3 regions of the Acidovorax sp. NN32 genome follow, and region 3 is predicted to be linked to each of the others. Evidence: predicted binding sites of a transcription regulator. Region 3 holds the regulator's gene; each other region holds the start of a gene.

The links. Region 3 encodes FliA, which starts transcription of late flagellar genes. Its sites were predicted from a motif close to CTAAAGTTTNNNNNNNNNNNGCCGNTA; they were not measured.
Region 1: the regulator FliA is predicted to act here: its motif matches at 7,652-7,678, upstream of ACT89O_RS08590 (flagellinolysin).
Region 2: the regulator FliA is predicted to act here: its motif matches at 5,256-5,282, upstream of ACT89O_RS23100 (FlxA-like family protein).

What each region holds. Positions count from the first base shown of each region.
Region 1 is NZ_CP199679.1:1,863,215-1,873,501, forward strand. Features, by position in the region: gene ACT89O_RS08550 (DUF6151 family protein) at 1-246, shown strand, start outside; gene ACT89O_RS08555 (ankyrin repeat domain-containing protein) at 403-738, shown strand; gene ACT89O_RS08560 (alpha/beta fold hydrolase) at 782-1,591, opposite strand; gene ACT89O_RS08565 (tellurite resistance TerB family protein) at 1,678-2,142, opposite strand; gene ACT89O_RS08570 (DHH family phosphoesterase) at 2,272-3,189, shown strand; gene ACT89O_RS08575 (DUF1501 domain-containing protein) at 3,277-4,494, opposite strand; gene ACT89O_RS08580 (DUF1800 domain-containing protein) at 4,505-6,118, opposite strand; gene ACT89O_RS08585 (MFS transporter) at 6,259-7,530, opposite strand; gene ACT89O_RS08590 (flagellinolysin) at 7,806-9,509, shown strand; gene ACT89O_RS08595 (thermonuclease family protein) at 9,528-9,965, opposite strand.
Region 2 is NZ_CP199679.1:4,989,176-4,999,462, forward strand. Features, by position in the region: gene ACT89O_RS23070 (mechanosensitive ion channel family protein) at 1-675, opposite strand, end outside; gene ACT89O_RS23075 (DUF4398 domain-containing protein) at 1,051-1,428, shown strand; gene ACT89O_RS23080 (OmpA family protein) at 1,537-2,457, shown strand; gene ACT89O_RS23085 (aldo/keto reductase) at 2,551-3,570, opposite strand; gene ACT89O_RS23090 (YdeI/OmpD-associated family protein) at 3,630-4,238, opposite strand; gene ACT89O_RS23095 (sigma-70 family RNA polymerase sigma factor) at 4,303-5,130, opposite strand; gene ACT89O_RS23100 (FlxA-like family protein) at 5,290-5,643, shown strand; gene ACT89O_RS23105 (flavin-dependent oxidoreductase) at 5,768-7,084, shown strand; gene ACT89O_RS23110 (ATP-dependent Clp protease proteolytic subunit) at 7,153-7,752, shown strand; gene ACT89O_RS23115 (Gfo/Idh/MocA family oxidoreductase) at 7,834-8,787, opposite strand; gene ACT89O_RS23120 (class III extradiol dioxygenase subunit beta) at 8,801-9,667, opposite strand; gene ligA (protocatechuate 4,5-dioxygenase subunit alpha) at 9,670-10,110, opposite strand; gene ACT89O_RS23130 (amidohydrolase family protein) at 10,115-10,287, opposite strand, start outside.
Region 3 is NZ_CP199679.1:4,667,866-4,678,152, forward strand. Features, by position in the region: gene flhA (flagellar biosynthesis protein FlhA) at 1-1,244, shown strand, start outside; gene flhF (flagellar biosynthesis GTPase FlhF) at 1,241-2,737, shown strand; gene ACT89O_RS21485 (hypothetical protein) at 2,730-3,527, shown strand; gene ACT89O_RS21490 (RNA polymerase sigma factor FliA) at 3,822-4,538, shown strand; gene ACT89O_RS21495 (hypothetical protein) at 4,801-5,175, opposite strand; gene flgM (flagellar biosynthesis anti-sigma factor FlgM) at 5,247-5,567, opposite strand; gene flgA (flagellar basal body P-ring formation chaperone FlgA) at 5,661-6,461, opposite strand; gene flgB (flagellar basal body rod protein FlgB) at 6,682-7,140, shown strand; gene flgC (flagellar basal body rod protein FlgC) at 7,177-7,581, shown strand; gene ACT89O_RS21520 (flagellar hook assembly protein FlgD) at 7,597-8,253, shown strand; gene flgE (flagellar hook protein FlgE) at 8,293-9,573, shown strand; gene flgF (flagellar basal-body rod protein FlgF) at 9,632-10,287, shown strand, end outside.

The DNA.
Region 1 (10,287 bases), 2.5 Mb from region 3:
GAGCCGCTTGCGCCCGCGTTTGGGCCGGTGCAGATGCACCTGGAGACCGCCAGCGCCAAGGGCACGCCGCCCCGCATGCGCTGGAGCCAGCTGAAGGCGCTGCTGGGCTTCATGCCCCGCATTGCGGCGGCGCGATTCACCGGTAGCTACCGCTGTACACCATTCTTCACGGCCACTGGCGCGCCTGTGGTGGCGGTGCGTGTGCTGTCCGCCGCCGAACGCGAAAAGGCCGTGGCAGCGGTGTAGCAGCTGGGCCGGGTGCCGTAGTTCTTTGCGCTACTACCCACGCGCCAGGGCGTGCCAGAATGCCGACGGTTTGCCATGGAGCCCCTGGTCTGGAGGCATGTGCATCGGCCCGCGCTGCGCTCCTCGCAAAACCGAAAAACAATACAAGGAGACCCCATGTCCGCTGGAGACTGGAAAGACATGTACGCCGCCGCAGTGGAGGGCGACCTGGCACTGGTGCGCCACCACATCAGCGCGGGCGTCAACCCCAACTACCAGCACCCCGAGATTCTGTGCACGCCCCTGGTGGCTAGCCTGATCCATGGGCACAGCGAGATCGCGCACTATCTGTTGGCCCACGGCGCCGACCCCGGGTTGCGCTCCGACTTTGACGACATGACCCCGCTGGAGGCCGCACGCAGGTACCGGCGCACCGAGTTCATCGCCTTGCTGCAGGCACGGGGTGCCAAGGAAGAGCGCAAACCGTTCTGGTGGCGCTGGTTGCCGGTGTAGGCGATGCGGCGGGGTGATGGACCACCCTGTTGCCCACAGGTTCTCAGAGGCCGGCCAGGCAGCGCGCGAGGGCCGCATTGAACTGCTGCGGGGCTTCCAGTGAAGGCAAATGCGCCACACCCGGTAGCACGGTGCCTTGCGCGGCAGGGATGCGCTGCGCGAGCAGCCTGCATCGGTCTTGCAAATGCGGCAGGTCGAGATCTCCCCACAGCACGGCCGTGGGGGTTTGGATGGACTCCAGCCGCCCCCATGCCGACGGCTCTTCGACGGCCACGCCCGGGTGAGGTGCTCGCAGTGCGGTCCCGTTCATCGACAGAAAAAGGGAGCGTGCCTCGCCTCCGACCCGGCCCGGCGGGCTCAGGGGGCCGTCCAGCCACAGCTGGGCCTGCAGTTCGTTTTTGGCATCCAGGTCGCCACGCGATGCGGTTGCATGGATGGTGTCCATGAGCGCTTTCACCGTGGCGACGGGCTCCGGCATCGGTGCGCCGCCGACACCGGGCGACACCAGCACCAAGCCACCCACGCGCGCAGGCTGAGCCATGGCTGCATCGATGGCAATACGACCACCCATGGAGCAGCCGACGAGAACTGCCTGCTCATATCCAAGAGCATCCATTACCGACCACAGGTCGGCCACGTGAGAATGCGGCGTGGGTGCGAGAGTGCGCGATTCGCCAAACCCTCGGCGGTCATAGCTGATGGCAGGGCGGAACGAGGCCAGCCAGCTGCTGGACGCCCGCCACATGCGTCGGTCTGCGACGTTGGCGTGCAGGAAAAGGACCGGCACACCCGCAGCACAGGGGTGAGCCTCCTGCTCTGCAGCCAGCAACGCACCGCTGACTTGCACCTGCATCGTTTTCCTTGTTGTCATGCGGGGGAAGATACCGACCGCCGACTCGGGGTGTCAAGGCGAAGTGTCAAGCGGCTTGCTGCACAGGGTCACAGCAGCGCGGCTTCCTTCGCCCGCATCTTGGCAGCTATGTACTCCCCATGCGTCACATGCAGCAGCCCTGCCACCTTGCTGATGGTGTGCATCTCGTTCTCGTCCAGGCGCGCATCGGCATACGCCACCTGCCACATGGCCTCCACGAGCTGGATCTTCTGGTCCTGCGTGAAGTGATCGTTGAGGCTGCTGGTAAATCGCTGGTAGTCGTAGGCAGTCTTCGATGTGGTTACGGCCAGCTCCAGCAGGCGCTCCAGCTCATCATCGCTCAGCGCAAATTTGCTGCGCAGGGCGGTCACCATGGTGGAGCGCTCGGCGTCGTCCATGGCGGCATCAAACCGCACCACCTCCACCAGCAGCACGGCGGCTGCCAGTTGCACGGCGTGGGCGCGCGCGGCGGGCGACTGGGTGGTAGAGGGCTGCGTGAAGCTATCAAACAGGTCTTTGAGGGTTCGGAACATCGGGTGCTTTTCGGTATGCGGGGCAAATGGGGTGGAGGCGCGGTGGATGGGTTGGTTCCCGCAGCGCGCGCGGGCGGGCTGCGCACTTTGCGCTCGCGTGGTGCACCGCCCCGGCGACAATCGGGGGCCATGACGAAGAAAACCATACTCCCCCTGCAACTGCTGGTTGCCCCCGACAAGAACGATCCCAAGCCGCTGATCCTGTACCACGGGCGCAATTGCCCCGACGGTTTTGGCGCGGCGCTGGCCGCATGGCTGTACTACGGCGACAGTGCTGAATACGTGGGGCTCGACCACGGCGATGTCAAGTCTGCGGACGACCTGCCGCCCCTGCAAGGCCGTGCGGTTTACATCCTCGACTTTTCCTTTGCCGCCGAGGTGATGGCTGCCATCGACGAGCGGGCCGCCAAGCTGGTGATGCTGGACCACCACAAGAGCGCCGCCGAAAAACTCACTGGCTTTGCCTGCCGCTGCGGTGTTGTGCACTTCGACATGAGCAAGTCGGGCGCGCGCCTGGCGTGGGAGTTCTTTCACCCGCACGAGCCTATCCCTGAGCTGCTCAAGTACGTGGAAGACCGCGACATCTGGAAGTGGGAGTTTGCCGAGAGCGCCGCGTTCTTGTCGGCCCTCGACATGGAAGAACAGGGCTTTGCGCGCTGGCGCGAGATCGCGGCCTTCACGCCCGAGCAGCTCCAACAGTTCATGGTGCGCGGTGAGGCCATGGACCAGAAGTACAAGAAGCTCTGCGCCGACATTGCCGAAGGCGCGCAGCCGCTGGTGTTCAACGGCATCACCGGGCTGATGGTGAATGCGCCCGGCATGTTCCACAGCCTGGTGGGCGACATCCTCTCGGCCAAGACCGGCACCTTTGCACTGATGTGGAGCGCTGGCGAAAAAGGTGTGAAGGTGGGGCTGCGTGCGCAGCGCAACTTTGACTGCATCGCGCTGGCCGAAAGCATGGGCGGCGGCGGGCATGCGCAGGCCTGCGGCTTCAAGATGAAGGTGGAGCGCCTGCCCGAGCTGCTCTCTGGCACCTTCAACGCCTGAAGCAGGGGGCGGTTCTGAATAAAAATCGGCCTTTGCGCGCGATGGATAAGCGCTGATAGCTATTAAATTTATAGCAATCGGCGCAAGCTACACCAGCCGCAAGTCCGCCCCCTTGGTCCCTGGAAACACCCGCGCCACGGCGGCTGCGTTCAGTCCGTACATGCGCGCAAACAGCCCGCCCAGCACGACGCGGTAGTCGTTGAGCACGGGGTAGTCGCGGTTCTGGAGCAAGGTGGTGGCCGTCAGTGCCTGCTGCTCGCCCACAATGCGCCCGCCGCCCACACCACCGCCCAGCACCCAGAACACGGTGCCGTGGCCGTGGTCGGTGCCCCGGTTGCCGTTTTCGCGGAAGGTGCGGCCAAACTCGCTGACCACCACGACCACGGTGCTCTTCCATGCCGGGCCCATCTCGTCGGCAAAGCCTGCCAGGCCCCGGCCCAGCTCTTCAAACCGGTTGGCCAGCGCGCCCGTGGCTGCACCTTGGCCCACATGGGTGTCCCAGCCGCCCACGTCCACAAAGCCGATCTGGTAGCGCGTCTGCATCAGCCGCGCCATACGCCGGGCCGTGCCTTCAAAACCCTTGGTGCTCAGCGCATTGCGGCTGGCGGCTTCCATCTCGCCCTGCATGGTGCGGGCGACTTCTTCGCGCGTGGCAAAACCTTCGACCACGGGTGTGGCCAGTGGCGTGCCCCGGTACATGGATTCGATGAGCTGCGCCTGCCGCGCATCCACGCCGCTGCGGCCCGCCGCCGCGCTCAGCAGCGTGTTGGGCACATCCACTGCGCCGCGCAGCACCAGGGGCAAGGTGCTGGTGAAGGCCATGGGCTGCCGCGTGGCCGTGGCTGGGGTGTTGCCGGTGCGCGGGTTCAGCTCGGCCACCAGCCGGTTCAAAAAACCCGAGCGGTAGTCGCGCCGCCCGCCCACGGGCTGGCCCAGCTCCATGCTGTCTTGCGTGTCGAAGTGGCTGCGCGAGAGGTCGTCGGTGCCCGCAAAGGGCACAAAGGCCAGCTGGCGCTGCTGGTACAGCGGCAGCATCGATTCGGCCAGCGCGGGGTGCAGGCCCCAGTCGGGCGTGAGCGGCAGCGCGCCGCCGTCCTGCCCGGGTCGGGCGATGGCGATGTTCGGGCGCGTCTCGTAGTAGTAGCTGCTGGCCGTGGGCACCAGCAGGCTGGCGCAGTCATAACCACCGCGCAAGAACACAAGCAGAAAACGCACGTCCTGCGCGCCGGGGGTGGCCATCGCGCTGGCGCTGTGCACGCCGAGGGCGCTGGCGCCCAGAGCTTGAAGAAGGTGTCTGCGTCGCATGGTGGTTTCCTCAGCCGTGCATGAATTCCGGTGATGCAAGGAACAACAGGTTCCACTCACGCGGTGATGTTGCCTGCGCCAGCGCATTGCGCGTGGCGGCCGACCAGGCGGGCTGCAGGGCGCGCACATAGGCACTCTGCGCCAGCGGTGGGGGCGTGCGCTGCGATGCCGACTGTTCGGCCATCCTCATCTCCTTCTCGCGCGGGGTGGGCATGGGGGCGGTGGCCACACCGGCCCCGATGGCGCGGGCGATCTCGAAGCGCGTGGACATTTGCCCTGAGCCTGCCCATGCCGCCGTATCCAGCGGGTAGCCGTCGGGCGTGGCGCGGCCATACAGGGGCTCGGCCAGGCGCTGCAGCCAGCCCAGTGCGGGCTCGGCGCCAGGCAGCACGGCGTCGCCATGGGCCAGGCGCAGGCTGGCCAGCACATAGTGCACCGGGTCGCGAAAGCGCTGGCCCAGCGATGCCCGAAATTCCGGAGCGCTGAACAGTGCCTCCAGCACGGCGGCGATATCGCCATCGGTGCGCTCGAACGTGCGGGCCAGCGTCTGCAGCAGTGCGGGCGGTGGCTTGTCGCCCACCAGGAAGAGCGCGATCTTGCGGGTGATGAAACGCGCCGTGGCCGGTGCGCGGGCCAGACGGTCCAGCGCTTCGTCCACCTCGCCCAGGCCTTCGGCGCGCAGGGGCTGGCCCAGCAGGGTCTTGGGCTCCCAGTCATGCCGCTGGGGGTTGAACTCGAACAGGCCGTCGCGCACGTAGTGGCGGCGCAGCGCGGGCTTCATGCGCGGGGGCTCGTCGCTGTCTGGCTGGCGCGCAATGCCCACACCGGTCAGCACGCGTGCCAGCTCCTGCACGTCCTGCTGGCTGTAGCCGCCGTCCACGCCCAGCGTGTGCAGCTCCATCAGCTCGCGCGCGTAGTTTTCGTTGATGCGGCCCGCTGCGTTGCGGGCGTTGTCCAGGTAGTGCAGCATGGCCGGGTGGCGCACCGTGGTACCCAGCAGGTCGCGAAAGCGGCCCAGGGCATGGGGGCGGATGGCGCGTTCCTCATAGTCGCCCACCAGCACACGCAGGTTGCCTTTGCCCGCAAACACGCTGAAGTGGTTCATCCAGAACCAGGTCATCTTCTCGCGCAGCTGGGTGGGCGAATACAGCGCGCGCAGCACAAAACGCTCGGCCGCCTCCTGCTGTAGCGCGCGCATGTCCTGCTGCCAGGCCTTGAGCGCGGCCTTGCGGCCATCCTCGGTGGGCTGGGCCTTGGCGGCCTGGTGCTGGGCCTCCATGCGCGCGGCCAGCTCGGGCAGGGGCGTGCGGGTGATGGCCATGGCGTCGATCTGCGCCTGGGCCGCGCGCGGCAGCGTGGCGGGCGGCGGGCGCAGCTGCGCGGCCAGATAGGCCGCAACCCCTTGCGGTGGCAGCGCCTGTGCGCCTTGGGGGGTGTTGCCCCAGGTCACGCGGTCCAGCAGGCGGGCAAGGGTGGGCTCGTCGGCGGTGTTCCAGGCAGCGGCGCCCGCCGGGGTGGTGGCGCGGGCCAGGCCCAGCGGGGCGGTGGCAGCCATGCCCAGCAGGCCTGCGAGCACGGTGCGGCGTTGAAGAGGACCTTGGGGCGGGGCGGAAGGAGCGTTCATGGGGTGCGCTTGGGGACAGGCAGTGGGCGCATGGTGCTCCGCCTCAATGCGCCGTGCAAGCCTGCCGCGCGGGTTTTACCTGCGCGACACAAACGCCCCGGAGCTTGTTTACACGGGCTGTCGCACCGTCGCTGAACCGCTCAGCTGCTGGCCTGCGCAGCTTCCTCGAAACGGTCCACCGTGCGCAGTGTCTTGAAGGCCAGCATCCAGCCGCCCACCACGCCCAGCGTGCACAGCCCGCCCACCACGGCGGCGGGCACCACGCCCAGCCACGCGGCGCTGGTGCCCGCGCGGAACTCGCCCAGCTCGTTGGACGAGCCGATGAACAGCATGTTGACCGCGTTCACCCGCCCGCGCATGGTGTCGGGGGTGGAGAACTGCACCAGCGCGCCGCGGATGTACACGCTTACCATGTCGGCCGCGCCAGCCACCATCAGCGCCGCAAACGACAGCCAGAACCAGTGCGAGAGCGCAAACACCAGGTTGGCCACGCCAAACACCGCCACGGCGATGAACATGGTGCGGCCCACATGGCGGTTGAAGGGCCGCATGCTCAGGTACAACCCCGCACCCACCTCGCCCACGGCCATGGCGCTGCGCAGCGCGCCCAGGCCCGCCGGGCCTACATGCAGCACCTCCTGCGCATAGATAGGCAGCAGGGCCACCACGCCGCCCAGCAGCACGGCGAACAGGTCCAGCGAAATGGTGCCCAGGATGATGGGCCGGGTGCGGATGAAGGTGATGCCTGCGCCAAAGCGCTCGAACATCGTTCCCTGCGCGGGGCCGGGCGCAGTGGCATGGGCCACCACCACACGCAGCAGCAGCGCCACGCCCAGCACAAAACACGCGCAGCACACGGCATAGGTCAACTCGCCCCCGCCCAGCGCATACAGCAGCCCGCCCAGCATCGGCCCTCCGATGCTGGCCACGCGCATCAGCATGCTGTTGGCGGCAATGGCCTGCGCGAGCTGCCCGCGCGGCACGATCTGCGGCAGCAGGCTTTGCATGGCTGGCCCCGAAAAAGCGCGTGCGCAGCCATACAGCATCAGCACCGCATAAATGCCCGCCACGCCGCTGGCCCCATGGCCCGCCAGCCACCACAGCAGGGCACTGCACACGCCGCCCACCGACCAGGCCAGCGCCAGGATGCGCCTGCGGTCAAAGCGGTCGATCAAATCGCCTGCTGGCAGCAGCAGGGCCAGCATGGGCAGAAACTGCGCCAGACCCACATAGGCCAGTGCCAGCGGCTCGCGGGTGAGGTCATACACCTGCCAGGCCACCACCACGGCCTGCACCTGGGTGGCGACCACGGCCACCACGCGGGCGATCAGAAAGGAAATGAAGCCGGAGTGGCCGTAGACGCTGGAGGTCTCCGCATCGGGTGCTGCAGGGGGGGAATGGGGGACTGTCATGAAAACGGAGCGGGTCGGCCGGGGCAGCGCATGCTGGGGGCCAGATGGGAAAGACCCCAGGATGCTAGCGGCTGTGCGGCCTGCACGCTCGGGCTTGGGGAAAGACCCGCAGAAATGGGTCTTCAGGTTTTGCCCTGGCCCGCCGATAAGGCAGAGAGGAAGAAGCGGGTTTGCGGCCTCGGCGCTGCTGCTGCGTGGGGCTGGGCGTGCCGCTTCGACCGGTTCGTACCGTTTGTCTATTCATCTGCTTTGACCAGGAGTCCCCGGGGCGTGCCATGGCGTTGACGATCAACACCAACATGATGTCGCTGAATGCGCAGCGCCGGCTTGGCGGTGCACAAAGTGACATGGCCACGACCGTGCAGCGCCTGTCCTCGGGCCTGCGCATCAACAGCGCCAAGGACGACGCGGCGGGCCTGGCGATCTCCGAGCGGTTCACTTCCCAGATCCGGGGGCTGAACCAGGCGGTACGCAATGCCAACGATGGCCTGTCGCTCATGCAGACGGCCGAGGGCGCGCTGCAGAGCGTCACGGCCAGCCTGCAGCGCATCCGCGAACTGGCTGTGCAGGCCGCCAACGACACCAACAGCGCGTCCGACCGCCAGGCCATCCAGGCCGAGGTGACGCGGCTGGCGCAAGAGATCGACCGCACCGGGCGCACCACGCAGTTCAACGGCATGGACGTGTTCGACCGCTCCGACGCCAGCGTGGTGGGCGACGAGAATCTGCTGTCCGTGTTTGACGGCCTGACCAGCGCGGGCAGCTGGCTGGAGAGCAGCGAAAACCTCATCCGCAGCTACTTTGGCCTGCAGGGCGATGGCGCGGCCATCGACATCCGCTACACCGGCTTTACCGACAACGCGGGCGGTGTGGCCGCCTATGTGCAGGTCACCGGGTTTGACGGGCAGGGGCGGGGCAACAACCTGGTGCTGCAGGTGGACATGGCCGACTTCGTGCCACCCAACCCGCCCAATGGCGGCGCTGCGCCGTTCTACAACGACCGTGTGATTGCCCACGAAATGGTGCACGCGGTGATGGCCCGCTCCACCAACTGGCAGAACATCACCGGCAGCCACCTGTGGTTTGCCGAAGGCGCGGCCGAGTTCATCCACGGCGCCGAAGAGCGCGTGCGCAACGACGTGGCCAACCTGGGCGTGGCGGCCGTGGTGGCGGCCATTGGCGGGCCCAGCAATACCAGCGAGTTCTACTCGTCCAGCTACTCGGCCGTGCGCTACATGCACGACCGCATCAAGACGGCGGGCGGCACCGGCATCAAGGATGTGCTCACCTACATGAGCAACAACCCCGGTTCCACGCTGGACGCGGCCATTGGCGCAGCCTCGGCCGGGGCCTTCACCAACGCGGGGGATGTGCTCACGCAGTATGGGCTCAACGGCGCGGCTTTCATCGGCGGTTTTGACCTGAACAATGCCGACACCGGCGCCATTGGCGGCGCCGACGTGGACGGCGGCATGGTGCGCGACGCCAAGGCGGCGCTGCCCAACCAGGGCAGCCGCTCGGGCAAGGACGCGCTGCAGGGCTTCACCGAGACCTACGAAAACATTGCCTCGACCAGCGGCGCCATCAGCACCAAGGTGTTCCAGGTGGGCGCCAATGCCAACCAGACCCTGGAAACCCGCGTGGGCGCGATTGGCCTGGGGGCCATGGGCCTGCGCAACACGCTGGACGTGACCACCTCGGCCGCACAGGCCATCGTGTCGGTAGACCGCGCGCTCGACTACGTGAACAGCCAGCGCGCCGTCATCGGCGCCCAGTCCTCGCGGCTGGAGTCGGCCATTGCCAACCTGCAGATCGGCAGCGAAAACCTGTCGGCCAGCCGCTCGCGCATTGTCGACACGGATTTCGCGGTAGAGACCGCCAGCCTGGCCCGCCAGCAGATCCTGCAGCAGGCGGGCAACGCCATGGTGGTGCAGGCCAACCAGATGCCCCAGGGCGTGCTGGCACTGCTGCGCACCTGAGGCAGTGTGACAAGAGGGTCAGCGCTGGCTGTGCCGGTGCCGGTAGGTCCACGGCGCCAGCGGCCGCTTCTGTGACCACAACCCTGTGCCGCTGCTGCGCGCCTGGCGCTGCAGCGCCACCAGCTGCGGGCGGGATTCGGCATAGGGCGTGTACACCCAGGCCAGGCCGGCACGCACCTGGGCGGTGGCCACATCGGCGCTGCCGCAGCGCACATGGGCCACCGTGCGGCCATAGCTGTCTTCGTCCACCGGCTGCAGCGCGGCGCGTTGCCTGAAGCACAGCTGCGCCAGGTGCTGCCGTGACTTCTGGCCAAAGGCCTGGCGTGACTCGGGCGCGTCGATGGCGGCGATACGCACCTTCACCTGCTGGTAGGCACCGGGCGCGCCGCAGCGCACGGTCAGGGTGTCGCCGTCGCTGATGGCGACGACCAGGCAGAGCAGGGAGGCAAGGGGCACGGCAGCAGAGGGAGAGAGAAATGGTGGAAGGCGAGCAAGAAGGCAGGTGACAGAATGTTGTGCCAAATTGCCACTTTGCGCTTTATGGATAAGCGCTAACAGCTATCAATAGTGTAGCATCTGGCGTGTTGTCTCTACGGGCTGCTGCAAATTGATACCTTGACGCGTGCAATGCCCGAAATGGTGCGCAGGGCATGTGTGCAGGGCTTTGGGCTGTGGTTACCACGCTTTCAGCCCCTCCACGGGCAAGGGCGTTGTGCCAGGCTGGGCATAGGGCTTTCTAGAATCGACGGGAACCGGGTGTGGTGCAGACTGTCAGAAC
Region 2 (10,287 bases), 320 kb from region 3:
CTTGAGACCAATCACCTGCACCGTGCCCGACACATTGCCCACCACGATGAAGTCGCCCACCTCAAACGGCTTGTCCACCGCGATGGCGAGCGAGGCAAACAGGTCTCCCAAGATGTTTTGCACCGCCAGCGCCACCGCAATGCCGCCCACGCCCAGGCTGGCGATGAAGGCCGTGATGTTCACACCCACATTCGACAAAATGGCCAGCAGCACCACGCTCCACAACAGCGTGCGCAGCCCCCAGGACATCAGCGTGGCCGAGGCACTGACCTGCGTCATGCCACTGGACGAGTGCCGCTCCACATAGCGGCGCACGCCAATGCCAATGGCACGCATGCCCCACAGGCCCATTTGCAGCGCCACGGCCACAAACCACAGCTGGCTCAGGCGGCTCTCCCAGCGGCCGGGCAGGTCCAGCAGGCTCGCGCCCACGAGCAGAGCCACCACCAGCATCAGTGTGCGGCTGGTGCCTTCCAGCACATCCACCATGGTCAGCGCCATGCCGCTGTGCGACTGCGTGGCCCACACCTTGGCGCGGCGGGTCAGCAGGTGGAGCACCACAAGGATGGCTGCATAGGTGGCCGTGGTGGCTGCCAGGGCCACGCACAGGCTCCACAGCGGCACGCCGGCAAAGGTGGTCTCCTGGACCCAGGTCATAAAGGTGGATGGCTGCATGCGGGGACTCTCCTCTTCGTGGTGCAGTGACGGGATGGGGCGCGCGGGGGCGGGGCTGATACACGGGGTCGACCCGTGACCTCGGCCATGCAGGGCGCTTCAGCCCCGCAATGGAGCGCTGAGGTGCGCAACGTCCTTGATCGAGACCCCGTGGAAGTCAGAGTTCCGCAGTTGATCAGGCAACGGCCAATGCGCCGCTGGTCTGCCCCCGTTTGCAAGTGTTCGTAAGACATGCCCCACAGCAATACAGAGGCAGGGCCTACGCCCCGGTACTGCGCGGGCCCCAACAATGCATCAACACCAGAACATCGCTGGCTGCCCGCCCGAAACCTCGGTGCGGCACATCCCACAACCTCCACAGGAGTCCACCACACCATGCATTCATCCGCACTGATCCGCACCGCCACAGCGGCACTCGCACTGGGCGCACTGGCCGCCTGTTCCTCCACCCCCGCACCCACCGAGCAAATGGCCGTGAGCCGCACCACCGTGAACCGCGTTGCGGCTGCCCCGGCTGTAGCCACGAGCGCCCCCGTGCAGTTGCAACAAGCGCGCGAGAAGCTCATGCAGGCCGAAAAAGCCATGGCTGAAAAGGACTATGTGGCCGCGCGCCGCCTGGCCGCTGAGGCCGAGGTAGATGCCCGCGTGGCCGAAACCCGCGCCGACGCAGCCAGCAATGCCGCCAACCTGACGCAAGTGCAAGACGGCATCCGAGCGCTGCAAGAAGAAATCAACCGCCGATCGCCGCGCTAGGCCAGCGCCAGACGTTGAAGCCTTAGCGCCCAACCTGGCTTCGACTCACGCCCAACACCGTTGAGGCCCCGCGATTGACCTCCCCCCCATTTCAAGGAACACCTGACCATGCATCGCTTTTTTCACCGAACCACCGCCCTGTGCACCAGCCTGATTGCCGTAGGCCTGTTGGCCGCCTGCGCCAGCACCACCCCATCGCCCGCGCTGGAAGAGGCCCGTACCGCAGTGAGCACCGCTGCAGGAGACCCGGCCGTCAACCAGTACGCGCAGCTCGAACTGAAGCAAGCCACCGACGCACTCGCCAAGGCCGACCGCGTGTGGGCCGATGACCGCGACACGTCCGAGACCAACCACTTGGCATACATCGCCCGCCAACGCGCCGAGATCGCCACCAACGCGGCCCGCGCGCGCCAGCTCGATGCCAACATCCAGCAAGCGGGCAGCGAAGCCGACCGCATCCGCCTGCAGGCCCGCACCCAAGAGGCTGACGCAGCCCGCCTGCGCGCCCAGCAAGCCCAACAACAGGCGATGAGCGCAGAGCAACGTGCGGCCCAACAGCAGGCCCAGGCCACGGCCGCCATGGCCCAGGCCAACGCCGCACAAGACCGTGTGCGCGCCCTCGAAGCACAACTGCGCGAACTCGAAGCCCAGCAAACCGAACGCGGCCTGCTGGTCACTCTGGGCGATGTGCTGTTTGCCTTCAACAAGGCCGAGCTCTCCGCCCAGGCCGGCCCGCGCCTGGACAAGCTGGCCAACTTCCTCAAACAGTTCCCGGACCGCAAACTGCTGATCGAGGGCTACACCGACAGCGTGGGTAGCGACAGCTACAACCAGGACCTGTCAGACCGACGCGCCCAAGCCGTGCGCGACGCGCTGGTGCAGCGCGGTGTGGACACCAGCCGCATCACCGCACGCGGCTACGGCAAGGCCCACCCCGTGGCCGACAACGCATCGCCCGAAGGCCGTGCGATGAATCGCCGCGTGGAGATCGTGATCGCCGATGACAAGGGCAACCTGCGCGGGAGATAAAGTACCCCCCTGAGGCGCTGCGCGGCGACCACTGGCTTGAGCCACGCCGGTTTCAGCGGCCTATATCGATAAACGCGTCAAAGACCGCGCCGCTTACGCCGCGCGGTCTTCAAACGTTTCGGTATCCACTTCGCGCGCGCTCTGGGCGTTGTAGCGATTGCCCACCACCGTGCGCTCATTGATCAGCGCGCCCAGACGCTCCATGGTGGCAGCATCCAGTCGCACGTTCACGGCACCCAGGTCGTCGTGCAGATGCTCCACGTTCGTGGTTCCTGGGATGGGGATGATGTGCTCACCTTGGTGCAGCAGCCACGCCAGGGCCAGCTGGGCGGGCGTGCAGCCCACATCGCGTGCAATCGCCTGGTAGCCATCGAGCAGCTTCAGGTTGGCCGCATACGCCTCGGGTGCAAAACGCGGCATGGCACGGCGAATGTCCTTGGCGTCCAGCGTGCTCACATCGGTCAAGCCGCCACACAAGAAACCCCGTGCCACCGGGCTGAACGCCACAAAGGCCACGCCCAATTCTCGGCAGGCGTCCAGCACGGCAATCTCGGGGTTGCGCGTCCACAGTGAATACTCGGTCTGCATCGCCGTGATTGGGAACTCGGCATGCGCGCGGCGCAGCGTGGCAGCAGACACCTCGGAGAGACCCACAGTGCGAATGTGCCCCCGCCGCACCAGCTCGCCCAGTGCGCCCACGCTTTCCTCAATCGGCACGCTCTTGTCCCAGCGGTGCAGGTAATACAGGTCGATCACATCGGTCTGCAGGCGGCGCAGGCTGTCTTCGCAGGTCTTTCGCAGCGTATCGGGCCGCCCGTCGATCACGCGCACCAGCTTGCCGTCACCCGCCACATCCACCCCCTGCATGCCGCATTTGCTGGCCAGCGTGAAGCGGCTGCGGTGCTGCTTCATCACACGGCCCACCAGGGTTTCGTTGGCTCCAAAGCCATAGAGCGTGGCGGTGTCGAACAGCGTCACGCCCGCATCAAGTGCAGCCAGCAGCACGCGCTCGCCCTGCTCGGCAGACACCGGCGCGCCATAGGCGTGCGACAGGTTCATGCAGCCCAGGCCGATGGCCGAGACGGAGAAAGGTCCAAGGTTTCTTTGTTGCATGTCGCGAGCTTACGGCAAGCGCGGCAACCCAGCGGGTGGCTCGGGCTTGGGTGCGGGGCCTAAGATTTTGCGGCCGATGGCCGCTTGGCCCACAGCTCAATGCGCTCACCCGCAGCGCAGGCGGCCACCAACTCCGCAAACCGTGCCTCGCGGGTCGCATCGCGCTTGGCGGATGCGACCCAGTGCAGCATGCTCTTGCGATAGCTGGGTGGCGTGGACTCCTGAAAGAACCGCCACGCGGCCTTGTTGCGCTGGAAGGCGCGCTGCAGCGACGCCGGCAGCTCGACCACTGCCGCCTGCTCGTGGGAATAGATGGCCGACTTGTGCGCCTTTCGGTGGGCAAAGGCCGCGAGCCCCGCGGGCGTCATGCGGCCTGCCGCCTGCAACTGCTCCACCTTGGCGATGTTGACCGCGCTCCAGATGGACGACGGCTTGCGCGGGGTGAAGCGGATCGAATACGTGTGCTCGTCAATGCGCCGCCGGATGCCATCGATCCAGCCAAAGCACAGGGCTTCGTCCACCGACTCCGACCAGCTCATGCTGGGGCGGCCCGAGCCCACCTTGTGAAAACCCACCAGCAACTCCGGCGCGCTGTCTGCATGGCGCTCCAGCCACTGGCGGAACGCCTTCGGGGTGGCAAAGAAGGTGGGGGTGGTCTGAGAGGCCATGGTGCTGCGAACGTCTTTTTGTGCAGGCGGGCGGCTGGCAATTGCTGTTGTGCGGGTGCGTCGGCTAGGCCACCACGCCTTCGTGCGCCAGCTCGGCGCATGGCCCCAGGGGCAACACGCACAGTGTCACGCCATCCAGCGTAAGCACCAAACCCAGTTGCCCACCTACCTGCACCACACCACCCGCCTTGGCCCGTGGGCGTCGGGCTTGGTGCTGCAACGGGAGCACGGCATGCACCGCACCATGTATGGCCAATGCACTGACCGGCGGCTGGCGCAGCAGGGCCCACAGGCCCTGTGCGTCCCGCGATTGCAGCGACTGCAGGTACAGGCGCAGCAGCGCAGGGTCGGCGTCCTTGGATTCATCGTGCCCATCACCACGGCGGGCCTCCTCTTCGGCCCGCCGCAGGCGTTGCAACGCGCGGCGCAATTGCTGGCGGCTGGCCGCCTCCGTCCGGCCGGTGGCCTGCGCCAGCTCGGCGTGGCTGGCATCGAACACAGCATGCAGCAGCACCGCAGCCCCCTCCACGGGCGTCACGCACGCCGCCAGCCGCCGCAACGCCAGCGTGGCTTGCTGCGCCAGCGCGGCATCGGCCTCTGCCGAAGGCGCGACCGAAACGAGGGCATCCCCTTGCGCTGCCTGGATGGTCTCTGCCGCCCACTGCGCCATCCACTGACGGCGACGCAGTCGATCAATGGCCAGGTTGCGCACCACCGTCAGCAGCCACGCCTGGGCCGCATTGAGCGCCGGGGCGTTGGCCTCCAGCGCACGCACATAGGCGTCCTGCACGGCGTCCTCGGCCTCGGCCGGGCCCAGCAGGCGCGTTGCGGCACGCAGCAAGGTGCTGCGGCTGGCGTTCACCAGCGCCATCAGGTGTTCATCGTTCTGCATCGGGGCATGGTGCCACAGGCTGAAGCCGGCCACACATCGGCAGACAATGGCTCGCAGGCTGTTGTCTCTACCTCCGTCACATGGGTTGGCGGCGTTCAACAGCCCGCAGCGCGAGAGGGCCGCCGGTCAACTTTCCTTGCGCCTTGCCGATAACCAGGGATGCAAATTGCCAGCACCACCTCCACCACCGGCCCGGTCTCTTCCTCCAGTGGCAGCAGCGACATCGCCAAGCTGCAAAAGCAGCTGCGCGAGCTGACCGAGCAGCTCAAGGGCTTGGCCAGCTCCGACATGGATGCCAAGGCCAAGCAACAGAAGGCCAAGTTGCTGCAGGCCCAGATTCAGATGGTGCAGGCCCAGATCACGGCGATACAGCGCGCGCAACAGCAAGAGCAGCAACGGGCCCAGGCAGCGAAGGCCGAAGGCGCTGCGGCCAGTGCCGCACAGCAGCAGAAGGCAGTATCCGCAAAGAATCAACCCGCTGGGCTGGGCAACAACGTCGATACCTACGCCTGACAAGAATGGCTTGCTGAGTGGGCGCTCCCAGTCTGCAAGCCCCCGCACCCGGCATGCACCAGCGCCGCATTCGCCTGCGGCGTCCGCGACAAGCTCCGCCCGCCATTGCATGGACAATCCCGGCATGTCTGGCGCATCTTCTACTTCACACCCCTCTTCCGTCCGCCCCGTGCTGATCGCTGGTGGCGGCATCGGTGGCATGGCCACGGCCCTCACGCTGCGCCAGATCGGCGTGCCCTGCGTCGTCTTTGAATCGGTGCCCGAGCTGCAGCCGCTGGGCGTGGGCATCAACCTGCAGCCCAACGCTGTGCGGGAGCTGCACGACCTGGGGTTTGGCAACGAGGTGCTGGACACGATTGGCCTGCAGGCGCGCGAATGGGCGCTGGTGGGGCGCAACGGCAACGAGGTGTACGCCGAGCCACGCGGGCTGGAGGCGGGCTACCAATGGCCGCAGTACTCGGTACACCGGGGGCAGCTGCAGATGATGCTGTTCAACGCCGTGCGAGAACGCCTGGGCGACGACGCCGTGCAACTGGGGCGGCGGGTGGTGGGCTACCGGCAAGATGCCGACGGTGTGACGGCGATCATCGAGACACGCGATGGTGAACGCCGGGAAGTGGACGGATCGCTGCTGATCGCCGCCGATGGCCTGCACTCGGCCGTGCGGGCGCAGATGCACCCCGCGCAGCCGCCCATCCAGTGGGGCGGTGCCATCATGTGGCGCGGCACCACGCCGGGGGTGCCTGTGCGAACGGGCGCTTCGTTTGTGGGCGTGGGCTCGCTGCGGCACCGTGTGGTGTTCTACCCCATCACACCGCCCGACCCGGCCACGGGCTTGGCCACCATCAACTGGATCGCCGAGATCACGGTGGACAACCAGGGCGGCTGGCAGCAGGGCGACTGGAACCGGCGTGTGGCGCTGGAGGAATTCGCTCACCACTTTGACGGCTGGAACTACAGCTGGCTGGACGTGCCCGCGATGCTGCGGGGTGCGAAGGACATTTTTGAATACCCCATGATCGACCGCGACCCCGTGCCCACCTGGGTGGACGGCCGCGTGGCGCTGCTGGGCGATGCCGCACATGTGATGTACCCAGTGGGCTCCAACGGCGCCAGCCAGGCCATTGTGGATGCGCGCGTGCTGGGGGCGCAGCTGATTGCGCATGGCGTGGGCCCGCAGGCGCTGCGCGCCTATGACGACACGCTGTGCAAGGACATCTCGGCGCTGGTGCTGCGCAACCGGGGCTCCGGCCCCTTTGGCCTGCTGGGGCTGGTGGACGAACGCTGCGGCGGGGTGTTCGACCACATCGACGACGTGCTGCCGCGCGAAGAGCGCGAAGGCTTCATGGCGCGCTACAAGGCGGCGGCGGGGTTTGCGATCGAGACGCTGAATGCGGCGCCGCCCACCATCGCGCCGGGGCAGCGCGTGGCCGCAGGCTGAGGGGTGTCACGCCCGGCGTGTCTCGTTCGTCATGGCAGTCCTGTCACTCTTTTCAAGGACCTGCCCCCATGGACACGCCAGACACCAACACCCCACCTGCCACCCCAGGCTCCGAGCCACGCACGTCGTACCTGGAAGAAAAGGCCTTCAAGGCCCGCACCCTGCTGGTCTTCGGCACCATCACCGACACCCTGGCCGCCGATGTGGCGCGGCGGCTGATTGCGCTGGATGCCGAGAGCGCCGAGCCCATCGACATGCTGGTGAGCTCGCCCGGTGGGCACCTGGAGTCGGGCGACACGATGCATGACCTGGTGCGCTTCATCACCGCGCCGGTGAACATGATCGGCACCGGCTGGGTGGGCAGCGCGGCGACGCACCTGTACCTGGCGGCGCCGCGCGAGCGGCGGTTTTGCCTGCCCAACACACGCTTTCTGATCCACCAGCCCAGCGGCGGCGCAGGTGGCCCGGCCAGCGACATTGCCATCCAGGCGCGAGAGATTGTGAAAGCCCGCGAGCGCATTGCGCGCACCATTGCCCGGCAGACGGGCAAGCCGCTGGAGGTGGTGCTGGCCGACATCGAACGCGATCACTGGCTGTCGGCCGAAGAGGCGGTGGACTACGGCCTGGTCTCGCGCATCATCGAGAACAAAGCGGCTTTGAAGGGGTGAAGCAGCACGCCCCTTTAAGCTATTAAATACATAGCTGCTAGCGCTTGATGGATGAGCGCTAGCAGCTTATTTGGCTTGAAATCAGCCTGCGTTGAGCTGCAGCTCCAGGTTGTGCAGCACCTGGTAGCACGGCAGCACCTGCGCCACGCTGGCGTTGGGCTCGCGGCCTTCCTTAATGGCGGCGAAGAACTCGCGGTCTTGCAGTTCGATGCCGTTCATGCTCACATCGACCTTGCTCACATCGATCTTCTCTTCCTTGCCGTTCACCAGGTCGTCGTAGCGCGCGATGTAGGTGGCGGTGTCGCCGATGTAGCGGAAGAAGGTGCCCAGCGGGCCGTCGTTGTTGAAGCTCAAGCTCAGCGTGCAGATGGCGCCGTTGGCCGCCTTGAGCTGGATGCTCATGTCCATCGCAATGCCCAGCGTGGGGTGGATAGGACCCTGGATGGCGTTGGCCTTCACGATGGGGCTGCCCGCCTGGTAGGCGAACAGGTCCACGGTGTGCGCAGCGTGGTGCCACAGCAGGTGGTCCGTCCAGCTGCGGGCCTGGCCCAGCGCGTTCATGTTGGTGCGGCGGAAGAAGTAGGTCTGCACATCCATCTGCTGGATGTTGAACTCGCCCGCCGTGATTTTCTTGTGCACGTACTGGTGGCTGGGGTTGAAGCGGCGGGTGTGGCCACACATGGCCACCAGGCCGGTCTGCTTTTGCAGAGCAACAACCTTCTCGCCATCGGCCAGCACGTCGCACAGCGGGATCTCGACCTGCACATGCTTGCCCGCTTCCAGGCAGGCGAGGGTCTGGCTGGCGTGCATCTGCGTGGGCGTGCACAGGATCACGGCGTCCACCTCCTTGATCGCCAAGCTGTCGGCCAGGTCGGTGGTGACATGCTTGATGCCGTACTTGTCGGCCACTTCCTGGGTCTTGGCCAGGTCGCGGCTGATGAGGGAGACGACTTCGACGCCGTCGATGTTCTTGATGCCGTCCAGGTGCTTGATGCCGAAGGCGCCAGCGCCTGCGAGTGCGACTTTGATGGTCATGGTGTGTGTCCTTTTACGTGTTCTCGAGAATCAGGTGGCCCACGGCGGTGTTGGACGCGGGCACATGGTAGAAGCGGTGCGCCAGCTTGGGTGGCTTGCCACCGGCCACATCGGCCATCGCGCCACGCGCGATGAGCCACATCACCAGCTCGATGCCCTCGCTGCCCGCCTCGCGCACATAGTCGATGTGCGGGATGCTGGCAGCGGCCTCGGGGTCGTTGATGAGCTTGTCGAGGAAGGCGTTGTCAAACTCTTTGTTGATGAGGCCGGCGCGCGGGCCCTGCAGCTGGTGGCTCATGCCACCCGTGCCCCAGATGTGCACGTTCAGGTCTTCGTCATAGCTCTCCACCGCCTTGCGGATCGCCTGGCCCAGGTTGTAGCAGCGGCGGCCGCTGGGCACGGGGTACTGCACCACGTTGACGGCGAACGGGATCACCGGGCAGGGCCAGGCGCCCGTCTTGGGGTCTTGCTGGCCGCACATCAGAGACAGCGGCACGGTGAGGCCGTGGTCCACGTCCATCTTGTTGACGATGGTGAGGTCAAAGTCCTGCTGGATGACCGACTGGGCAATGTGCGCGGCCAGGTCGGGGTGGCCCTGCACCACAGGCACAGGGCGGGGGCCCCAGCCCTCGTCGGCGGGCTGGAACTGCGCGGCCGTGCCGATGGCGAACGTGGGGATCATCTCCAGGCTGAAGGCCGTGGCGTGGTCGTTGTAGACCAGGAAGATCACGTCGGGCTTGTTGTCCTTCATCCATTGCTTGGAGAAGTCGTAGCCCGCGAACAGCGGCTTCCAGTAGTCTTCCTGCGTCTTGCCCAGGTCCAGCGCAGCGCCAATGGCAGGCACGTGCGACGTGAACACGGAGGCGGTGATCTTGGCCATGGTCAGTTTCCTTTCTTGCCGGCAGCGCCTTGTGGCTGGCGGTGTGCCTGTGCGTCGCCGTCTTCGCCGATCACGCGGTTGCCATTGGCCGAGCGGCCGCCGCTGATCATCATGTTGCGGTATTCCTCTTCGGTCATGCCAGTCATGCTGCCCGCCATCTGCTGGAAGCTCTTGCCATCGGTGGCGCCGATCTTGGCCAGAAAGTAGATGTTGCCGCCCAGGCGGATGCACCAGTTCAGGTCGCGTGCCAGCACAGCCTGCTTCTGCTCTTCGGTCATCGCCCATTCATCGAGGTAGGCGCGTTCGTTGGCCTTGAAACGCTCGCGGTTGCCGGCCTTCATCAGGCTCATGCAGAACTGGTTGAGCCAGTAGCCCTTGCGGCTTTGCTCGGCGTCGAAGATGGTCGTGCCGGGCACGTCGAGGTAGGGTTTATCGAGAGACATGGTGTCAGTCCTCCACGGTGACTTCTTCGGGCCAGTACAGGCGCATGGGGTTGTCCACCAGCAGCTTCTTTTGCAACTCCGGTGTCGTTGCGATGTGCGGGATGAAGTCCACCAGCAGGCCATCATCGGGCATGTGGTCCTTGAGGTTGGGGTGGGGCCAGTCGGTGCCCCAGAGCA
Region 3 (10,287 bases):
AGATCGTGCAGCAGCTCTTCATGTCGCCCCGCGTGCTGGGCGTGACCGCCGGCATCCTGCTGCTGCTGGGCGTGATCCCCGGCATGCCCCACATGGTGTTCCTGACCATGGGCGGCCTCTTGGGCTACGCCGCCTGGGTGCTGTACGAACGCCAGAAAGTGCCGCCCGAAGTCGAAGCACCGCCCGCCCCGGTGAGCGATGGCGAAGCCACCTGGGACGACCTGCAACCCATAGACCTGCTGGGCCTGGAGCTGGGCTACCGCCTGATCAGCCTGGTGGACAAGAGCCGCCAGGGCGACCTGCTCACCCGCATCAAGGGCGTGCGCCGCAAGTTTGCGCAAGAAGTGGGCTTCTTGCCGCCCGCCGTGCATGTGCGCGACAACCTCGAACTCAAGCCCAGCGGCTACCGCATCACGCTGCGTGGCGTGGTGGTGGGCGAAGGCGAGGCCTTCCCCGGCATGTTCCTGGCCATCAACCCCGGCGGTATCACCACGCCCCTGATTGGCACCCCCACCACCGACCCCGCTTTTGGCCTGCCAGCCCACTGGATCGACGAACGGCAGAAGGAAGCTGCACAAATGGCGGGTTTTACCGTCGTTGATTCCGAAACCGTGATGGCCACCCATTTGTCACACTTGATGCAAGTGCAAGCCGCCAAGCTTCTGAGTCGCACAGAAACCCAGCAACTGGTGGAGCACGTGGCCAAGCTAGCCCCCAAGCTCATCGAAGAAGTGGTCCCCAAAATGGTCTCCATCGCAACGTTCCAGAAGGTCCTCCAGCTGCTGCTGGAAGAGTCTGTGCACATCCGCGATATCCGGACCATCATCGAAACGCTGGCCGAGCACGCTGGTGGCATCACAGACCCGGTCGAGCTGGCCCGCCGCGTGCGCATTGCACTGTCGCCCGCCATCGTCCAGCAGATTTACGGCCCCACCCGCGAACTCAACGTCATTGCCATCGAGCCGGGCCTGGAACGCCTGCTGGTGCAAGCCCTGGGCAACGCAGCAGGACCGGCTCTGGACCCCGGCGTGGCCGACATCCTCACGCAAAAGGCCGCCGAGGTGGCCCTCAAGCAGGAAGAGATGGGCCTGCCCGCCTGCCTGCTGGTTCCCGACCAGATCCGCAACGCCATCTCCCGCCTGGTGCGCCGTGTGGCGCCCCGGCTGCAGGTGCTTGCGCACAGTGAAATTCCAGAGACCCACACCATCCGCATTGGGCCGATCCTTAGAGGTGCATCAGCATGAACATCAAACGCTTTACCGCCCCCACCTCCCGCGAGGCATTGGCCAAGGCGCGCATGGCCTTTGGAGAGGGCACCCTCATCCTGTCCAACCGCCCCACGGCCAACGGCGTCGAGGTTGTGGCCACGGCCGAAGACACGCTGTCGGCCCTGGATGGAAGTGCAGGCGCGTCCAGCAACCCGCCCTTGCTGGCCCCCACACCGGCGCGCAGCGCCCCCCAGCGCGCCAGCCAGACCGCCGCAGCCAGCACCCTGGGCCGCAACGCAGTCGAGGAAGACACCGAGCAGCTGGCGATGAGCACGCTGTCGTTCCAGGACTACGTGCGCGAGCGCATGCTGCGCCGCCGCCACGAGGCGCTCAACGGCCCGGCCGAACCACAAACCTTGTCGGAGCGCAGCCGCGACCAGGAGCCCGAGCGCGAACGCATGCCAGCACCCGCCGTCGTGCGCCACAACCCGCTGCGCAGCATCCCCATGGACATTCCACCGGAGCCTCCACGCCGCCGGCAGGAAGCCGCCAGCGCCCACCTGGCCCAGTCGAACAACAACCAGCAAAGCGTGATGAATGAACTCCATGCCATGAGGGAGTTGATCGAAGACCGCTTTAACACCATGGCCTGGCTGGGCCAGGCGCGCCAGAACCCGATCCAGTCCAACCTCATGCTCAAGATGATCCGTGCAGGCTACTCCCCATCTTTGGCCCGCGCCGTGCTCGAACGCATGCCCGAAGACCTGTCGGCCGCCGAGTCGGTGCGCTGGCTGATGGATGTGCTGGAGCGCAACCTCAAGACCGACCTGGCCGAGCCTCCGCTGTATGAGCAAGGCGGCATCTTCGCGATGGTGGGCTCCACCGGCGTGGGCAAGACCACGACCACGGCCAAGCTGGCCGCGCTGTGTGCGCGCATCCATGGCCCGGGCAGCGTGGGCCTGATCACGCTGGACACCTACCGCGTGGGCGCGCACGAGCAGTTGCGCAGCTACGGCCGCATGCTGGGCATCGTGGCCCATCTGGCGCACGACCGCGCCGCGCTGCAAGACCTGCTGGGCCTGCTCAGCGGCAAGAAGATGGTGCTGATCGACACCACCGGCGTGGCCCCCCGCGACCCGCGCAAGCGCGACATGCTGGACGTGCTGGACCTGCCCCACGTCAACCGCCTGCTGGTGCTCAACGCAGGCTGCCATGGCGACACGCTCGATGACGTGCTCACCGCATTCAAGACCGAAGGTTCCCAGCAAGCCATCCTGTCCAAGGTGGACGAGGCCGTGAAGCTGGGCCCCGCCATCGACGCACTGATCCGCCACCAGATGGTGCTGCGCGGCGTGACCAACGGCCAGCGTGTGCCGGAAGACTGGGAACGTGCCGATGCGCACAAGCTCATCAGCACCTCCATGCGCGCGCCTGCCAAGTCGGCCTTCGACCCCAAGGCGACCGACCTGAATTTCTTCTTCTCGCATTCGCCCGACACCATGAACGAACGGGGGCTGGTCGATGCTTGATATCGGTTTTCACCAGGCAGCCGGCCTGCACAGCTTCACCCCGCAGTCAGAGCTGCGCGTGGTGGCTGTTGCCAGCCAGGACAACGCGGGCACCGGGCTGGAGACGCTCTGGCAGATCTGCGCCAGCCTGCAGCGCCTGGGCTACCCGGTCGTGGTGCTCGACGGCACAGCGCAGGAGACGGATGAGTACCCGGGTTTGCTGCACCTGCTGCAACAAGCGCCGTGGAACGAGGGCGTCAGCCTCAACATGGGGGCCATGGCCTCATCGCTGGCAGTGATTCCCGCAGCCAAAGGCCTGCAGCGCATCAGCCGCGAGGCCAGCCGCAACGAGACCGCACCCCTGCCCTGTCTGCTGCCCTATTTCCGAACCTACGGGCTGATCGTGCTGCACGCGCCTGCGGCCACGCTGGGGCCGCTGCTGACGCACACCGCCACCGTACCGCTGGTGGTGATGGGCGACGGCTCGGCTGGTGTGCTGACCAGTTACAAGAGCCTCAAACAGATCGCGGTGCACACAGGACTGCCCTGTATGGTGGCGGCTTTGCTGCGCGGCACCACGCCCGCAGAACGGCGCAAGACCCAGCATGCACTGACGACCTTGCAGGACTGCGCGGAACGCCACCTGGGCGGCCCCGTCCGCACGACCACCATCGCCACACAGAACCCTCAGGACCTCCAGCGCCTGGCCTTGCAACTGCTGGAAAATGCGGGCACTATCAGTGAGTCGCTGACAGCGCTGCCACCCAGCAACTTGGCAGCCATGCCTGCGCATTTTGTCCGGAGCCATTGATCTGATTTGTCCGGAGCCGTTGACTAGAGCGTGTTATGCACTTTTACGTACCCACGTTGACCCCAGAGGCCGGTGATCGCAAGGCGCAGTGCGCAGCCAAGGCCGGGGCCTTGGCAAGTGCTGCAACGCGGCGAGTGCCTGCCTCTGGGGTCAACCCGGAGGGAAAGCCGGGGCAAGGCCCGGCCACGTCGTTGCAGGCCGCTGGCAGTATTGATACTGCGGCGCGTCCTGCGTCTCGTTGTCGGGCCTTGCCCCGGCTTTCGTGGGCACGTAAAAGTGCATAACACGCTCTCTATGTACACCGCCAAAGGCCAGCTCGATCGTGATGCGATGATCCGCCAGCACGTCCCGCTGGTGCGAAGAATCGCGCACCACATGATCGCCAAGCTGCCTCCCAACGTGGAGCTGGACGACCTGATCCAGGTTGGCATGATGGGCTTGGCGGAAGCCCTGTCGCGCTACGAAGTGGCCCAGGGTGTGCAGTTCGAGACCTTTGCCACCCAGCGCATCCGCGGCGCCATGCTCGACGAGCTGCGCGAGGGCGACTGGATGTCCCGCAGCTCGCGCAAGAGCCAGAAAGACATCGAACACGCCGTGCACCGGCTGGAGCAGAAGCTGGGCCGCAGCCCGCTGGAGTCTGAAATTGCCAGCGAGATGGGCATGAGCTTGGTCGAATACCAAAGCCTGCTCGGCAAGGTTCGGGGTACACAACTGGTGTATCTGGAGGACATGACGCATGGCAACGAGGACGATGACGGCTTTCTGGACCGCCATGTGGCAGACGCCGACGCAGACCCTCTGGAATTGCTGCGCGACCAACGGCTCAAGATGTCGCTGGTGAATGCCATCAAGACCCTGCCCGAACGCGAGCAGCACATCATGGGCATGTACTACGAGCACGACATGAATCTCAAGGAGATCGCGGCCGTGCTGGGGGTGACCGAATCTCGGGTGTGCCAGCTGCACAGCCAGTCCATCGCACGCCTGCGGGCCAAGATGCGGGCGCATTGACTACCCCCTGAGTCGCCTTCGGCGCCTTCCCCCTGAAGGGGGACGCCACCAGTGGCCTGGCGGAGCCAGTTCCACGGTGGCACTGGTCGGGGGCTGCGACCGTTTCAGGGGTAACCGCGCCGAGCAGACATCGAAGTTCAATCCTCCGGCCTTCACTGGTAACGGTCAAAACAATAGATGCTTGCACTTGTAATCCGTGGCTTTGAGAGGTTTTTCCTCTCAAAGCCAACAGGGACAAGCGCCAGCAGCTATCTTTTTTGGCTCAACCAGCCGATTTGTAGATACGGGCCACGCCGGGCTTGCCGGCCTGTGCGCCCCGACCGTCGCCGTAGGTGGAGGGTGTGCCCGCCTGCGGCACCAAGCCTGCCACCTGGCGATCGGCATTCACGGCCAGGCGCGCCAGGCTTTCGCGGTGCACGGCAAGCATATCGTCAATGGCCCGGGCTCGCTTTTGCAGCTGTGCCGGCACGGGCAGACCCCTGGCTGCAGTCTGCTCCAGAACGCGCGCGAACTGGGCCGCTGCATCCCGCAGGGCCACACTGTTCTTTTCCAGGGATTGGGGGTCTGCCGCGAGAAGGGCGGCGGAGACTTTTTCGATCAGCTGTTCAACAGCCGAGAGGGATTCTTCCAGGGACATGGCGCATTGTGAGGTGGATAGCGCCTGCCTGCCAAGTCTGTCAATAAAGGTGCGTGCGGGACGCTGAGGAATCAACCGCGCGAGCGGGCCAGGATTTCCTGGGCGTTGGAGAGCATCTTGTCGGCAATGGCTTCGGCGTCCACCGAGAAAGTGCCTTTTTCGATGGCCGCCCGCACCGCCTTGACCTTGCTCGCATCAAAATCACCTGTGGAACGGGATGTCTGGTCCAGCGCACGGGCAGCGGTGGAGACGGTGACGGGCACACCGGCGGTTGACACAGCCGCAGCGTCTTTGGCGGCTCCTTCAGCAGCGCTGGCAGGACTTTTGGCTTGCTTGGCAAGCCCCGTCTGCGCCAAGGCGCCCGGGAGTTCCGGTTTTTGACCAATCTTCATCGCTCTCTCCACCACCCCGTTTGATGTGGGGCACAGTAGCAATGTTTTCGACCCATTTGGCCCGGACTTTAGCCATTTATCACCGCCCCGTCATCAAAGAGCGACGACCACTGTCCCAACCTCATTCACAGTTCCACTTACTATCCTGCCATTATCCATGCGGATGCGAACAATCTGCCCCGCAGCGCCTGCCGACATGGCCTGCCCTGCGGAGGTGACTGCATAGCCGGGGCCCTGGGCAATCACCTTGACCTGGGCGCCTGCGCGAAAGAGCTGGGGGGGCCGCACCATGGTCTGGCGCAATGCCTGGCCGGCCACCAGCTGGCGCGCGGCGACCTGCCCGACCCACATTTCCGGGTTGGCCATCACGGCTGCCGACTCTTCGGCCCAGTCCACTTCCGCCTCGGTGGCGTCATTGGCGGTCAGCACCGTCCCCGGAGCCACCGGGCCGGTCAGCACCCAAGCCGGGCCAAATGCCTTGACGGTCACCGGCAGGTAAACGTTCCATGCGGTTTGCCCCTCGACACAGCGCAGCCCCAGGCGGGTGCGGCCCCACAGCCGGGCGCCGACCGGCAGGTAGGGTTCGACCCGCGCGCACGGCGCCAGCCGCAGCCGCGAGTCGAGTGAGCCAACGCTCACTTCCATGCGCAGCGGCAAGCCGGAAGCCTGGTTGCGCGACATCGCGTCATCCAGCCAGCGTTGGGTCAGCGGGCCCAGGTCGGCACTGGGGTCGGCTGCCGCCTGGGCCAGCGCGGCCCCGCTGCTGCCAGCCACTGCAGTCAACCCCAGCACCACCGCCAGAGCGTGCCGAGCCACAGCACGCCGCCCGGCGCTCGCCAGAGCGCCCGCGCGAACCAAAGGGGACACGAAGGGGAAAACGAAGATCGATGGCATGGGGCCTCCTGGGCATCGCAGGTCAACAGGTCTGACCGCGCGGGGCGGCAAAGACTCTTTCACGACTGGAACTATAGGCAGGCGAGCCCTGCGCAAAACCCGAAACTGCGCACCCATTTCCGCGTTCTTCGTGCTTTAGAAAAAAGCGGCGGCTTTCACAATCGAACCACGCCGGAAACCCCCAACCGGCTCCTATTGCAACCCAGGGTGTGAGGCAACCATGCTTGACAAGATGACCAACCGGCTGGACTTTCTCGGCAACGCGCTCGTACTGCGTGCCGAGCGCCAGCGCGCCATCGCCAGCAACATCGCCAACGCTGACACCCCGGGCTACGTGGCACGCGATTTCAGCTTTGGCGATGCGATGCGCGAAGCCACGGGCTTGGGCTCGGGCGTGACCCGCCTGGCCACGGGTGGCTCGGTGAGCACCACGGGCAACCTGGGGGCCAAGGGCGCCACAGCCCCCCGCCACATTCCGCTGCCAGCGGCCAGCACGGGCACCGGCGCACCCGGCACGCTGGGTTATTCCGTGCAGACCCAGCCCAGCCTGGACAACAACACGGTGGACCTGGACCGCGAGCGCGCCAACTTTGTAGACAACGCCGTGCGCTATGAAGCCACGCTGCGTTTCATCAACGGCAACGCCAAAACCATGCTCAGCGCGATCCAGGGCCAATAAGCCATCCGCAGTGCAGCGCAGAAAGCGAGTCTCCCCATGTCCATGTTCTCCATCTTCAGCGTCTCGGGCAGCGCCGTCAGCGCGCAGTCGCAGCGGCTCAACGTGGTGGCCAGCAACCTGGCCAATGTCGATGCCGTGGCAGGCCCCGACGGCCAGGCCTACAAGGCGCGCCAGGTGGTATTCCAGACCGCCCCCATGGGCGCGGACAGCTCGGCCGGTGTGCGCGTGAGCTCCATCAACGAAAGCAACGTTCCCGGCCGCCGCGTGCACGACCCCAGCCACCCGTCGGCAGACGCGGAAGGCTATGTGACGCACTCCAACGTCAACGCCGTGGAGGAAATGGTCAACATGATCTCCGCCTCCCGCTCTTACCAGAACAACGTCGAGGTCATGAACACGGCCAAGTCGCTGCTCCTCAAGACCCTGCAGATGGGCCAGTAACTCTAGGACGCCACCATGATCCTCAACTCCGCCACCAGCGCGCCCACGGTCACCGATGCGACCGGCACCAAGGCCAACGCCGCCACCGACCCTGCAGCCGCGCAGGACCGCTTCCTGAAACTGCTGGTTGCACAGCTGAACAACCAGGACCCGATGAACCCGCTGGACAACGCCCAGATGACCTCGCAGATTGCGCAGATCAACACGGTGACCGGCATCCAGCAGCTCAACCAGACGATGGAGAGCATGTCGGCGCAGTTCAACTCGCTGCAGGTGATGCAGGGCACGGCCCTGATTGGCCGCAACGTGATGACCGAAGGCTCGACGCTGGCCGTGGCCGACAAGGCCGGCAAGGGTGGCTTTGAGCTGGCCTCGGCCGCCACCAAGGTGAAGGTCGAGGTGATGACCGCTGGCGGCCAGGTGATCGAGACCATGGACCTGGGTGCCAAGGCTGCAGGGCGCCACACCTTCGAGTGGGATGCCAGCAAGTACACCGGCTCCACCGAGGGACTGCAGTTCCGCGTTAGTGCCGTCAATGGTTCGACCAAGATCGACAGCACGTCGCTGGCCCTGTCCAAGGTCACGGCCGCAGGTGCCGAGGACGGCCAGCTGGTGCTGACCCTGGCCAACGGAAAAACCATCAACTACAGCCAGATCAAGGCCCTGGTCTAACCCGGCCGATTCAGTGATAGCCCCCATCAGGAGAACACCATGAGCTTTCAGCAAGGCCTCTCTGGCTTGAACGCCGCCAGCAAGAACCTCGACGTCATCGGGCACAACATCGCCAACTCCAACACCGTCGGGTTCAAGGCCTCGCGGGCCGAGTTTGCCGAAATGGTGGCGTCCGCCATCGGCTCGTCCGGCGGCACCAATGCGGGCATCGGCGTCGAAGTGGGCGCGGTCTCCCAGCAGTTCACACAGGGCAATCTCACGATCACGGGCAACAGCCTGGATGTCGCCATCAACGGCAACGGCTTTTTCACGCTCACGCTGCCCGATGGCACACCCGCCTACACCCGCTCCGGCAACTTCAAGCTGGACAAGGAGGGCAACATGATCACCAACGACAACGCCAACGTGATGGGTTACCCCGTGGACCCGGTCACCGGCCTGCGTTCGGGCACCGACCCCATCCCGATGGTGTTCCCCACCTCCGAGCCCATCCCTGCCAAGCAGACCACCACGATCACGGCAGCATTCAACCTGCCGGCCACGGCCACCGATGCGGCCGGCGACCCTGCCGCCACGCCGCCCATCCCGGCCACACCGCGCGCCACCTACGGCACGTCGATCAACGTGTTCGACAGCCAGGGCGTGGCCAAGCCAGTGAGCCTGTACTTCCAGAAGACCGCCACCGACAACACCTGGGACGTGTACGACCAGCTGGACGACCCCACGGCAGTGCCTCCCGTGGTGGCAACTCCTATAGGCCAGATCACGTTTGACAACAATGGCGCCATCACGGCCCCCGTGGCCACGCCCCCCGCCACGGGCTTCGCGCTCACGCTGAACGTGAACCCGACCCCGCCCAACCCCAACAACCTGCCCGCGTTTGATGTGGCGGTGAGCCTGGACAAAGTCTCACAGAGCGGCAACAAGTTCTCGGTCTCCAACCTGAGCCAGGACGGCTACACCACGGGCGAGCTCACGGGCATCAACATCGAGAACAACGGGATGATCATGACCCGCTACTCGAACGGCGTGACCCGTGCAGAAGGCCAGCTGGCGCTGTCGAGCTTCCGCAATACGCAGGGCCTGGCTTCGGTAGGCGGCAACAACTGGGTCGCCACCTTTGAATCCGGCCAGCCGGTGGCTGGCACGGCCACCGACGGCAACTTTGGGTCGCTGCGTTCGGGCGCGCTGGAAGACTCCAACGTGGACCTGACCGCCGAGCTGGTGAACATGATGACCGCACAGCGCGCCTACCAGGCCAACGCCCAGACCATCAAGACGCAAGACCAGGTGATGTCCACCCTGGTGAACTTGCGTTGATCGGGAACGGTTCGTAAGAACTCTGCACTGAAACAGCCCTGGACAACGGAGAGCCCCCATGGACCGCATCATTTACACCGCGATGACGGGCGCCAACGCGGCCGCCCACCGGCAGGCCGTGTTGTCCAACAACCTCGCCAACGCCTCCACCCAGGGGTTTCGTGCGGAGATGTCCACCTTCCGCTCGGTCCCGATCCAGGGAGATGGCTCCAAAACCCGTGTGTTTGCGCTGGAGGCCACCTCGGGCCACGTGAGCACGCCCGGCCCCGTGCAGCGTACCGGCCGCAACCTCGACGCCATGGCCGTGGGCAATGCCTGGTTTGCCGTGCAGGGACTTGACGGTACCGAGGCCTACACCCGCGCAGGCACCTTTGAGGTGTCGGCCACGGGCCAGCTGCTCACCCCTACCGGACTGCCCGTGCTGTCCGATGGCGGCGCGCCCATTGATGTCCCGCCGGGGGCCGAAGTCACGCTGGGCTCGGATGGAACGGTCACTGCCAAGGCAGCGGGCCAGCCCGCGCAGGCCATTGGCCGCCTCAAGCTGGCCACTCCCACCCCGGAAGACCCGCTCAAGCGCGGCGACGACGGGCTGTTTCGCACCACGTCCGGCGACCCGATTGCCAATGACGCCAACGCCCGCATGCTGGCAGGCGCAGTGGAAGGCTCGAACGTGAATCCGGTGGAAAGCATGGTCGGGATGATTGCCGCATCGCG